Regions from separate parts of the Streptomyces thermospinosisporus genome, predicted to be linked through region 2. Evidence: riboswitches for the same ligand, from Rfam matches in the RefSeq annotation. Region 2 holds a riboswitch; the other holds the start of a gene.

Region 1 (5,173 bases), on a different contig from region 2:
GCACCTACGCCCTGCTCACTCATCCCGAGCAGCGGGCCCGGCTGCAGCGGTCCCTGGCCGCGGGGGAGCGGGAGCTGCTGACCACCGGGGTGGAGGAGCTGCTGCGCTACGACGGCCCGGTGGAGATCGCCACCTGGCGGTTCGCCACCGAGCCGGTCGTCATCGGCGGGCAGCGGATCGAGGCCGGGGACCCCGTGCTGGTCGTCCTCGCCGCGGCGGACCGTGACCCGGAGCGGTTCGCCGACCCGGATGTGCTCGACCTCGGCCGGCGCGACAACCAGCACCTGGGGTACGGCCACGGCATCCACTACTGCCTGGGCGCGCCGCTGGCCCGGCTGGAGGGGCAGACCGCGCTCGGCACCTTGCTGACCCGGCTGCCGGATCTGCGCCTAGCGGTCGAACCGGACGAACTGCGCTGGCGCGGCGGGCTCATCATGCGCGGACTGCGCACACTGCCCGTGGAATTCACCCCTTTGCGGACCTGACTTCCGAAAACGGACGGGACTTTGAGCACCCCGTCCGACCAGCGCAAACATGACACACATTCAACTATGTGATCTTCACGTGATCTGCGCGGCATGAACTTGTGACAACTGATCGTCTGCCGATACGTTCCCTGTCGACGCGACGTCCAATCCGGTGCGCCGCGCTGGTCACTGCTGTCGTCTGAAAGGTCTCCGCATGCTCTCCGGGAACGGTCGCCACCGTCGCCCCCGCCAGGCTCCGGCTCTCCTTGTCGCGGCCGGAGTGACCGGATCCGCCATCGCCCTTCCGCTTCTGGGGGCGAGCGGCGCCAGCGCGGCCGACGGGGAGACCTGGGACCGGGTCGCGGAGTGCGAGTCCGGCGGCTCCTGGAGCCAGAACACGGGCAACGGCTACTACGGCGGTCTGCAGCTGACCCAGGACGACTGGGAGAACTACGGCGGACTGGAGTACGCGCCCAGCGCCGACCAGGCCAGCCGGAACCAGCAGATAGCGGTCGCGGAACGCATACTCGCCGACCAGGGTGTCGGCGCCTGGCGCGCCTGCGGCCTGCTCGCGGGGCTGGAGCAGGGCTCGGGGGCCGAGGGGATTGACACGGGCACGGGCTCGCAGTCCCCGTCCTCGACGGATACGCCGGAAAGCGGCGAATCTACCGATGAGTCCGGCTCGTCGGATTCCGTCGATCCGTCCGTCTCTTCGTCCGCGTCGCCCACCGCCACGGAGGGCGGGGAGGGCGGAGACGGTGCGGAGGGCTCCGCAGGCTCGGCCGATGCGAACGAATCGCCCGAGTCCGACAAGTCCACCGATGCCGACTCCGGGCCCTCGGCCGTCGAAACGACCGGAAACGGTGACGAGCCGGACAAGTCCGGTCAGAGCACCGGCTCTTCCGCGCTGACCGACACCGGCGCCTCCACCGGGGCCGGCCGGCACCGCGGCCCCAGCGCCGAGGAGAAGGAGGAGGACCTCGCATCCGGGTCGTCCGGCCGGCATGCCGCGCGCCCCTCGGGCGACGCCTCCGACGGCTCCTACACCGTCCGCCGCGGGGACAGCCTGTGGTCCATCGCCGACTCCCTTGAGGTGGACGGCGGTTGGCGTGCGCTGTACGAGCGCAACGAGCAGGTCGTCGGTGACGACCCGGACCTCATCCTGCCCGGTCAGACGCTTGAGGTCGCAGAGGGTGCGAGCGGGAAGTGACGGGTGAAAAGCCGCGGATCGGACGGTAGTTGACGTCATGATTCGAGCTGAATGCCCGATATAAAAGTGGTGAGAGATAGGTCTCAGAAGCCCTGATCGTCTTTGAAAATCGGCCGAACAGGTGTCTACGGTCGTGACCGCTCGTCATCGCGGGCCCCGGCTGCCGCCACGCCGAATCCTGCCAGTGGCACCCGGGAACAGTCGTCGCGTCATGCGCCGTAGGCAGGAGCGGGGGACCCAAGGTAAGTGCCGTTTCCGGTGCCTGGCACCGGAGTGCGGCTTGGGGTGAAGCCGCGTCCCGTGAGGGGCGTGGCCGGGCAACTCAACCGGCCCGAACCCGACAGCTCACCTCGCAGGCGTCGGTGAGGGGATCCATCCATGCTGTTTTCCGGCAAGGGCAAGCACCGTCGTCCGACCGCCCTTCAGCGGTCCACCCGCGCCATCGCCATCGCCGGTGTCACCGGCGCCGCCGTCGCCGCCCCGCTGATGGCGGCCGGCTCGGCCTCCGCCGCCACCGCCTCCGAGTGGGACGCCGTCGCCCAGTGCGAGTCCGGCGGCAACTGGTCCATCAACACCGGCAACGGCTACTACGGCGGTCTGCAGTTCTCCGCCTCCACCTGGGCCGCCTACGGCGGCACGAAGTACGCGCCGACCGCCGACAAGGCCACCAAGGCGCAGCAGATCGAGATCGCCGAGAAGGTGCTCGCCGGCCAGGGCAAGGGTGCCTGGCCCGTCTGCGGCAAGAACCTGTCCAACGCCCCGTACCACGGTGCCGCCGCCGAGGCCCCCAAGGCCGCCGCCCCCGCCGAGCGCGCGGAGCAGAAGGCGTCCCGCTCCACCGAGCGTCCGGCGCCGAAGGCCGAGAAGAAGGCCGAGGCCAAGAAGACCGTCACCACCCCGGCCGGTGACAAGGTCGAGAAGGGCGACGGCGAGTACAAGGTCGTCAAGGGCGACACGCTCAGCTCCATCGCCGCCGAGCACGGCGTCAAGGGCGGCTGGCAGAAGCTGTTCGAGCTGAACGACGACATCATCGAGAACCCCGACCTCATCTTCCCGGGCCAGCAGCTGCACCTGAAGTAAGCAGCGGCCCCGCGGTCCGCCCGCTCCGGTGCGTGTTCCCCCCGTGCGCACCGGGGCGGGCTTTTTCATCGAACCGCGTTTGTTCCGCCCGGAAACAATCTATGCTCGGTTCCGTCCCACGGGATGGGCGACCGGATGGCCGATCGCCCGGAGCCGGTTAGGCTCGGTCTCGCAGCGCCACCACGGCCCTGCACACTCGCGTCACATCCAAGAAGGAGATGCTCGTGCCGTCCATCGACGTCGTCGTAGCCCGGGAAATCCTGGACTCCCGAGGCAATCCCACGGTCGAGGTCGAGGTCGGCCTCGACGACGGCAGCACCGGTCGTGCCGCCGTCCCGTCCGGCGCCTCCACGGGCGCCTTCGAGGCCATCGAGCTTCGCGACGGCGACTCGAACCGCTACCTCGGCAAGGGTGTGGAGAAGGCCGTTCTCGCGGTCATCGAGCAGATCGGCCCTGAGCTGGTCGGCTACGACGCCACCGAGCAGCGCCTGATCGACCAGGCCATGTTCGACCTGGACGCCACCGACAACAAGGGCTCCCTCGGCGCCAACGCCATCCTCGGCGTCTCCCTCGCCGTCGCCCACGCCGCCTCCGAGGCCAGCGACCTGCCGCTGTTCCGCTACCTGGGCGGCCCCAACGCGCACCTGCTGCCGGTGCCGATGATGAACATCCTGAACGGCGGCTCGCACGCCGACTCCAACGTGGACATCCAGGAGTTCATGATCGCCCCGATCGGCGCGGAGTCCTTCTCCGAGGCGCTGCGCTGGGGTGCCGAGGTCTACCACACCCTGAAGAAGGTCCTGAAGAGCAAGGGCCTGTCCACCGGCCTCGGCGACGAGGGCGGCTTCGCCCCGAACCTCGGCTCCAACCGCGAGGCCCTCGACCTCATCCTCGAGGCCATCAAGGAGGCCGGCTACACCCCCGGCGAGCAGGTCGCCCTCGCCCTGGACGTGGCCGCGTCCGAGTTCTACAAGGACGGCTCCTACGTCTTCGAGGGCAAGGAGCGCTCCGCCGCCGAGATGACGGAGTACTACGCCGAGCTGGTCGACGCCTACCCGCTGGTCTCCATCGAGGACCCGCTGTTCGAGGACGACTGGGAGGGCTGGAAGACCATCACCGCCAAGCTCGGTGACAAGGTCCAGCTCGTCGGCGACGACCTGTTCGTCACCAACCCCGAGCGCCTGGCCCGCGGCATCGAGGAGGGCGCCGCAAACGCCCTGCTGGTGAAGGTCAACCAGATCGGCTCGCTCACCGAGACCCTGGACGCGGTCGAGCTGGCCCAGCGCAACGGCTACAAGTGCATGATGTCCCACCGCTCCGGCGAGACCGAGGACGTCACCATCGCCGACCTGGCCGTCGCCACCAACTGCGGCCAGATCAAGACCGGCGCCCCGGCCCGCTCCGAGCGCGTCGCCAAGTACAACCAGCTGCTGCGCATCGAGGAGATCCTCGACGACGCGGCGGTGTACGCCGGCCGCTCCGCCTTCCCGCGCTTCAAGGGCTGACGCCACACGGGGCTTTTCGTCCCCGTGAGAGGGCAGCGTCGTACGTCCCCGTACTCGGTCCCGTACCGTGTGCGGGGACGTACGCGCGTGGACGGGAGGCGCCAGGCAGATGGCCGTGAAGGACCGGGACCGTTTCTCCACCGCGACCAGGATCCGGCTGATCGGTGAGCAGACCGCGGCCCGGGTCTACCGCTCACAGACCCGGCGACAGGCCCGCCGCTCCCGGCTGACCGGCCGGGCCGCGCTGCTCGCCCTGGTGGTCTGCTCGCTGATCGTGGCCCTCGCCTACCCCATGCGCCAGTACGTCTCCCAGCGCGCCGAGATCGCCGACCTGCGGCAGCAGCAGAAGGAGGCGCGCGAGCGCGTCGAACGGCTGCGCGACCTCAAGGCGCGCTGGCAGGACGACGCCTTTGCCGAGCAGGAGATCCGCCGCCGGCTGCACTACGTCATGCCGGGCGAGACCGGCTACATCGTGATCGACCCGGGCACGGCCAGGAAGTCCCGCACCGACCGCGAGACCGCCGACCGCCCCTGGTACGCGAACCTCTGGGACGGCGTCGACAAGGCCGACGCCGCCGCCCAGTGACCGTATAGAAAGACAGGTATGGAGAAGCCCCCGCCCCCGACGCCGCGCACCGAGCCCACCGACGCGGACATCGAGGCCATCAGGCAGCAGCTCGGCCGGCCCCCGCGCGGGCTGCGCGCCATCGCGCACCGCTGCCCCTGCGGCCAGCCGGACGTCGTGGAGACCGCCCCGCGGCTGCCCGACGGCACGCCCTTCCCGACGCTGTACTACCTCACCTGCCCCCGCGCCAACTCGGCGATCGGCACGCTCGAGGCGAACGGCGTGATGAAGGAGATGACCGAGCGGCTGGCCACCGACCCCGAGCTGGCCGCCGCCTACCGGGCCG
Region 2 (5,173 bases):
CGGTCGCACAGAGGTGAGTCGGTCCGTAGCGCAGTGGTGAGGCGTTCCGTCGCGCGGAGGTGAGGCGTTCCGTCGCGCGGAGGTGAGGCGGGCGACGGGGGCGGTGGATGCCAAGGGCTTTGCCCGTGAGGCAAAAGATTTGCCTCGTGGGCAAACCTCCGGCTGAATGGAGGCATGAGCTCCCCCGAGACGGGGCGGCCGGCCGGACCGGCCGCTGCCTTTCCCGCGGTCGCGCCCCAGCTCCGGGCGCTGCGGCGCCGCGCCTCGCTGACGCTGGAGGCCGCGGCCCGTGAGGCGGGTCTGTCGCCCGCGCATCTGTCCCGGCTGGAGACCGGGCAGCGCCAGCCCTCGCTGCCGGTGCTGCTCTCGCTGGCCCGCATCTACGGTACGACGGTCTCCGAGCTGCTCGGCGAGACGGCCGCCGGCCGGGACGCGGTGATCCGCGCCGCCGGCATGGAGCCCACCGCCGCCGGCGGCTGGACGTACTGGCAGGCCGGTGCCTCCGGGCGCGGCATGCAGGCGCTGCGGGTGCGGGTGCCGTACGGCTCCCAGGGCGACATCGTGCGCGTCCACCCCGGCGAGGAGTGGCTGTACGTCCTCAAGGGCCGGCTGCGGCTGCGCCTCGGGGACGGGCTGCACCGGCTGGGGCCGGGCGACAGCGCCCACTTCGACTCGCTCACCCCGCACCGGATCGCGGCCGAGGACCCCGACGGGCTCGAGCTGCTGTTCGTCCACACCCTGCTGCAGAGTCCCACGGCCACACTGTGCCTGGGCCCGACGAGTGAAGAGGCACCGTGACCGACAAGAACACGAAGGACGCAGGCCGCAACACCAAGGACATGGAGGAGAGGTTCCCGCGCGCGCTGTGGGTGAGGCTGTTCATCTACATCGCGGTGGGGCACGTCTTCGCGGCCTTCATCTACCTGCTGTTCGAGGTGGGCGCCAAGTAGCGGGAGGCCGGCGCCACCTGGCGGGCGGTGCTCAGTCCAGCAGGCGCTGGCGAAGCCGCTCCCGGTGCTCGGGGCTGAACGACAGCCCCTGCTCCAGGTAGGTGTCGACGCCGCCCCAGGTCTCGTCGATGGTCTCCAGGGCGGCCGACAGGTACTCGGCGCGGGCGTCGAACAGGGGGCTGAGCAGCTCCATCACCTCGGGCGAGTGGGCCGCCGGTGCGTCGCTGCTGCGGCGCACCTTGTAGCGCCGGTGCTTGGCGTTGGACTTCAGATAGTCCTCGAAGATCGCGTCCCGCTCGACGCCCAGCGCGAGCAGCGTCACCGCCACCGACAGGCCCGCGCGGTCCTTGCCCGCCGCGCAGTGCATCAGCGCGGGGACGCTGTCCTCGGCGAGCGAGTGCAGCACCCGGGAGTGCTCCGCGGTGCGCGTGACGATCATGGTCCGGTAGGAGTGGATCATCCGGGCCGCGCCCTTGCCGTCGTCGAGGATCTCGCGCAGCTGCTCCAGGTCCCCGTCGCGGACCATCTTCCAGAACTCGGCGCCGTCGGCCGGGTCGCTCAGCGGCAGGTTCACATTGCGCACGCCCGGCAGCTCGACGTCCGGCCCCTCCAGCTTCTGGTCGGCCGCGTTGCGGAAGTCGAAGATCGTGTGCAGCCCCAGGGAGGAGAGGAACGCCGCGTCCTCGGCCGTCGCGTGCGCCAGATGACCGCTGCGGAACAGCACGCCGTGCCGCACCCGTCGTCCGTCCACGGTCGGCAGGCCACCCACGTCGCGGAAGTTGCGTACTCCGGCCAGCTCGGGCTCGGTCGACGGGATGTGCTGCGTCACGGGGGCTCCTCCCACTCTGCGCCGCCGCGCGGCTCGGCGGCGGGTTCTGTCGACGATACGACATGGCTGCCCTGGGCAACGAGAACGAGCTACCCCGTCGATATGGGCGATATGTCCTGAGGTGTCCGGCCGGGCGGGCGAGCTTCGCATGCCCTGTCGCGACGCCGGCGACACGGCGGCCAAATCATCTCTTAAGCCGTTCTGTCCGTTTAGGTCATTTCGCCATAACGTGCCCCGAAAGAAAGGGAGATGGGAATGGGGGGCGTGAGCATCGTCATATTCGTGACGATGCGTTGTCGCCATGTTCACGTAATTCACGGGTTTTACAAGGGAATTCGCGGCCCGCGCGGATTCCGGTGCGACGCTCGGTGACCGCATTTGTGCCTGTGGATCACGGAAAAACGGCTTCGCAGGGAACCTCGTGCTTGTCCCATTGCGTCTTGCTCGCTTACGTTCCACACCGATCCGGACGGACGCCTAATCCTGCCGCCGTCCGGGGCCCGCACACACCACTGACCCGTGTTCGGCAGGAGCGGGGGACCCACAGGTAAGACGCCTGGACCGGTCTCCGGAACAGGCTTGGGGTTAAGTCGCGTTGAGGCGCGGCCGGGCATCTCCAGCCCGAACCCGACAGCTCACCTCGCAGGCGCCGGAGAGGAATTCGTCATGCCCGCGAAGGGTAAGCACCGTCGTCCCAGGACGCTTGGTTTCACCCGATCCATCGCCGTCGCCGGAACCGGTGGCGCCGCACTCGCGCTGCCGCTTCTCGGCGCCACCGGAGCCACCGCCGCCACCGCGCAGGTGGCCCCGGAAAAGACCGTCCAGACCCTTTCCGTCGCCGGCCAGAAGGCCGACGGCGACAAGGGCGGCGAGGCCCGCACGTACGTCGTGAAGCCCGGCGACTACCTCGTCAAGATCGCCGACAAGGAGAACGTCGACGGCGGCTGGAAGAAGCTGTACGCCGACAACCGCGAGGCCGTGGGTGACGACCCGTCGCTCATCCACCCGGGTCTGAAGCTCACCATCGACGGCAAGGCCGCCGAGAGCGCGCCGAAGAAGTCCACCGCCGCCGACCCGGCCGCCGCCAAGCCGCAGTCGAAGCCGGCCGCGAAGCCCAAGGCCGAGAAGGCCCCGGAGCAGTCCGCCCCCAAGGCGACCGGCGCCCAGCAGGCCGCCACCACCTCCGGCTTCACCTCGCCGGTGCCCGGCGGCGCCATCGGCACCGCCTACAAGGTGGCCGGCAGCATGTGGTCCAGCGGCTACCACACCGGTGTCGACTTCAGCGTCCCGACCGGCACCTCCCTGAAGGCCGTCGGCTCCGGCACCGTGGTCTCCGCGGGCTGGGGCGGCGCCTACGGCAACCAGGTCGTCATCAAGCTCAACGACGGCTACTACGCCCAGTACGCCCACCTGTCCTCGCTGTCCGTCTCGGCCGGCCAGACGGTGAGCGCCGGTCAGCAGGTCGGCCTCTCCGGTGCGACCGGCAACGTGACCGGCCCGCACCTGCACTTCGAGATCCGCACCACGCCGAACTACGGCTCCGACGTGGACCCGATCTCCTACCTGCGCTCGAAGGGCGTCGCCATCTGACGCCCGCGGCAACCGCTGCATCTCCCTGACACGCCGCCGAAGGCCGGACCCCGATCCCCGGGTCCGGCCTTCGGTGTTGCGCGGAGCACACCCGCCCCGTATTCCGGGGTTGGCGGATTCTTTGAGAGTGGCTTATCTCACCGCCCGTCAAGCCCTGCCTACGGTCGCGTAGGTCACATTCGAAGGTGAATCATGAGGGGCTGTGGCAGACGATTCGAAGAGTGACAGCGCAGCAGTGATCGGGTCGTACGTGGCGGTGGGGGACAGCTTCACCGAGGGTGTCGGGGACCCAGGCCCCGACGGGGCGTTCGTCGGCTGGGCCGACCGGCTCGCCGTGCTCCTCGCCGACCGCAGGCCCGAAGGCGACTTCCAGTACACCAACCTCGCCGTGCGCGGGAAACTGCTCGACCAGATCGTCGCGGACCAGGTGCCGCAGGCCGTGCAACTCGCCCCCGATCTGGTCTCGTTCTGCGCGGGCGGCAACGACATCCTGCGGCCGGGCACCGACCCGGACGAGGTGGCCGAGCGTTTCGAGCGCGCGGTCGCGCGGCTGACCGAGGCGGCCGGGACCGTGATGGTGACGACCGGGTTCGACACCCGCGGCGTGCCGCTGCTCAAGCATCTGCGGGGCAAGATCGCCACCTACAACGGGCACGTCCGGGCGATCGCCGACCGGTACGGCTGCCCGGTGCTCGACCTGTGGTCGCTCAAGAGCGTGCAGGACCGCAGGGCCTGGGACGCGGACCGGCTGCACCTCTCGCCCGAGGGGCACACCCGTGTCGCGCTGCGGGCCGGGCAGGTCCTGGGGCTCGAGGTGCCGGCGGACCCGGAGCAGCCGTGGCCGCCGCAGCCGCCGCGCGGAACCCTGGAGGTCCGGCGGGACGACGTGCACTGGGCGCGGGAGTACCTGGTGCCGTGGATCGGCCGCCGCCTGCGAGGCGAGTCCTCCGGCGACCACGTCACACCCAAGGGCACGCTGTCCCCGGAGGACATCCGCTCGCGGATCGGCGCGGTGGCCTGAGTCCGCTGAGCCGGCCGCCGGTAGCGGGGGCGGCCGGCGCGGCCGGGGCGTCGAGGTGCCGTCCGGGCACTTCAGCAGCGCCGTGGAGTCGTTCGACAACGCCGGGGGTGCTGTGGCGTCGTCCGCGCACCTCGGGGGTGCTGTGGCGTCGTCCGCGCACCTCGGGGGTGCTGTGGCGTCGTCCGCGCACCTCGGGGGTGCTGTGGCGTCGTCCGCGCACCCCGGAGGCGCCGTAGCGTTGTCCGCGCACCCCGGAGGCGCCGTAGGACCGTTCGCCGGGCCTGAGCCGACCGCCGGTGGCGGGGGCGGGCCGCGCGGCCCGGGGTCGTCGAGGTGTCGTCCGAGCGCTGCGGCAACGTCGTAATGCCGCCCGCGCCGTCCCGGCAGCGCACGGGATGTCGTCCGCGCCCGCCCTCACGCAGGGCGGATCACCGGCCCGGCCCCGGAAGCTCCAGTTCCCGTGCCAGCGCCTCCTCGACCCAGGTTCTGGCGCGGGAGCGCGGGATCGTTCCCGTGTAGGAGGTCAGCTGGACGGCGAGGCCGTCCAGCAGGGCCGTCAGGCGCAGGGCCGCCCCCGCGGGGTCGGGGCAGGTGAACTCGCCCGACTCCACGCCCTCCTCGATGACCTCCGTCAGTGCAGCCTTCCACTGACGGTCCAGGTCCCGGGCCACCTCGCGCAGTGCCGGATCGCGCAGGGACACCGCCCAGCCCTCGATCCACAGGCGCCAGCCCTTCGCCTGCCCGGTCGGCGCGTACCAGCGCACGGCCGCGCGCAGCCTGCGC

What was found. Region 2 has a riboswitch for cyclic di-AMP ahead of ABD207_RS12555 (M23 family metallopeptidase). Riboswitches for the same ligand answer to the same signal wherever they lie in the genome.
Region 1: another riboswitch for cyclic di-AMP. It lies ahead of ABD207_RS17635 (transglycosylase family protein); the one in region 2 lies ahead of ABD207_RS12555 (M23 family metallopeptidase).

What each region holds. Positions count from the first base shown of each region.
Region 1 is NZ_BAAAIZ010000049.1:48,992-54,164, reverse strand. Features, by position in the region: gene ABD207_RS17645 (cytochrome P450 family protein) at 1-485, shown strand, start outside; gene ABD207_RS17640 (transglycosylase family protein) at 682-1,677, shown strand; cyclic di-AMP (ydaO/yuaA leader) riboswitch at 1,882-2,051, shown strand; gene ABD207_RS17635 (transglycosylase family protein) at 2,056-2,757, shown strand; gene eno (phosphopyruvate hydratase) at 2,982-4,262, shown strand; gene ABD207_RS17625 (FtsB family cell division protein) at 4,372-4,848, shown strand; gene ABD207_RS17620 (DUF501 domain-containing protein) at 4,867-5,173, shown strand, end outside.
Region 2 is NZ_BAAAIZ010000033.1:3,861-9,033, forward strand. Features, by position in the region: gene ABD207_RS12535 (aspartate aminotransferase family protein) at 1-17, shown strand, start outside; gene ABD207_RS12540 (helix-turn-helix domain-containing protein) at 175-798, shown strand; gene ABD207_RS12545 (DUF6126 family protein) at 840-950, shown strand; gene ABD207_RS12550 (tyrosine-protein phosphatase) at 982-1,779, opposite strand; cyclic di-AMP (ydaO/yuaA leader) riboswitch at 2,280-2,443, shown strand; gene ABD207_RS12555 (M23 family metallopeptidase) at 2,446-3,369, shown strand; gene ABD207_RS12560 (SGNH/GDSL hydrolase family protein) at 3,605-4,390, shown strand; gene ABD207_RS12565 (TetR/AcrR family transcriptional regulator) at 4,819-5,173, opposite strand, start outside.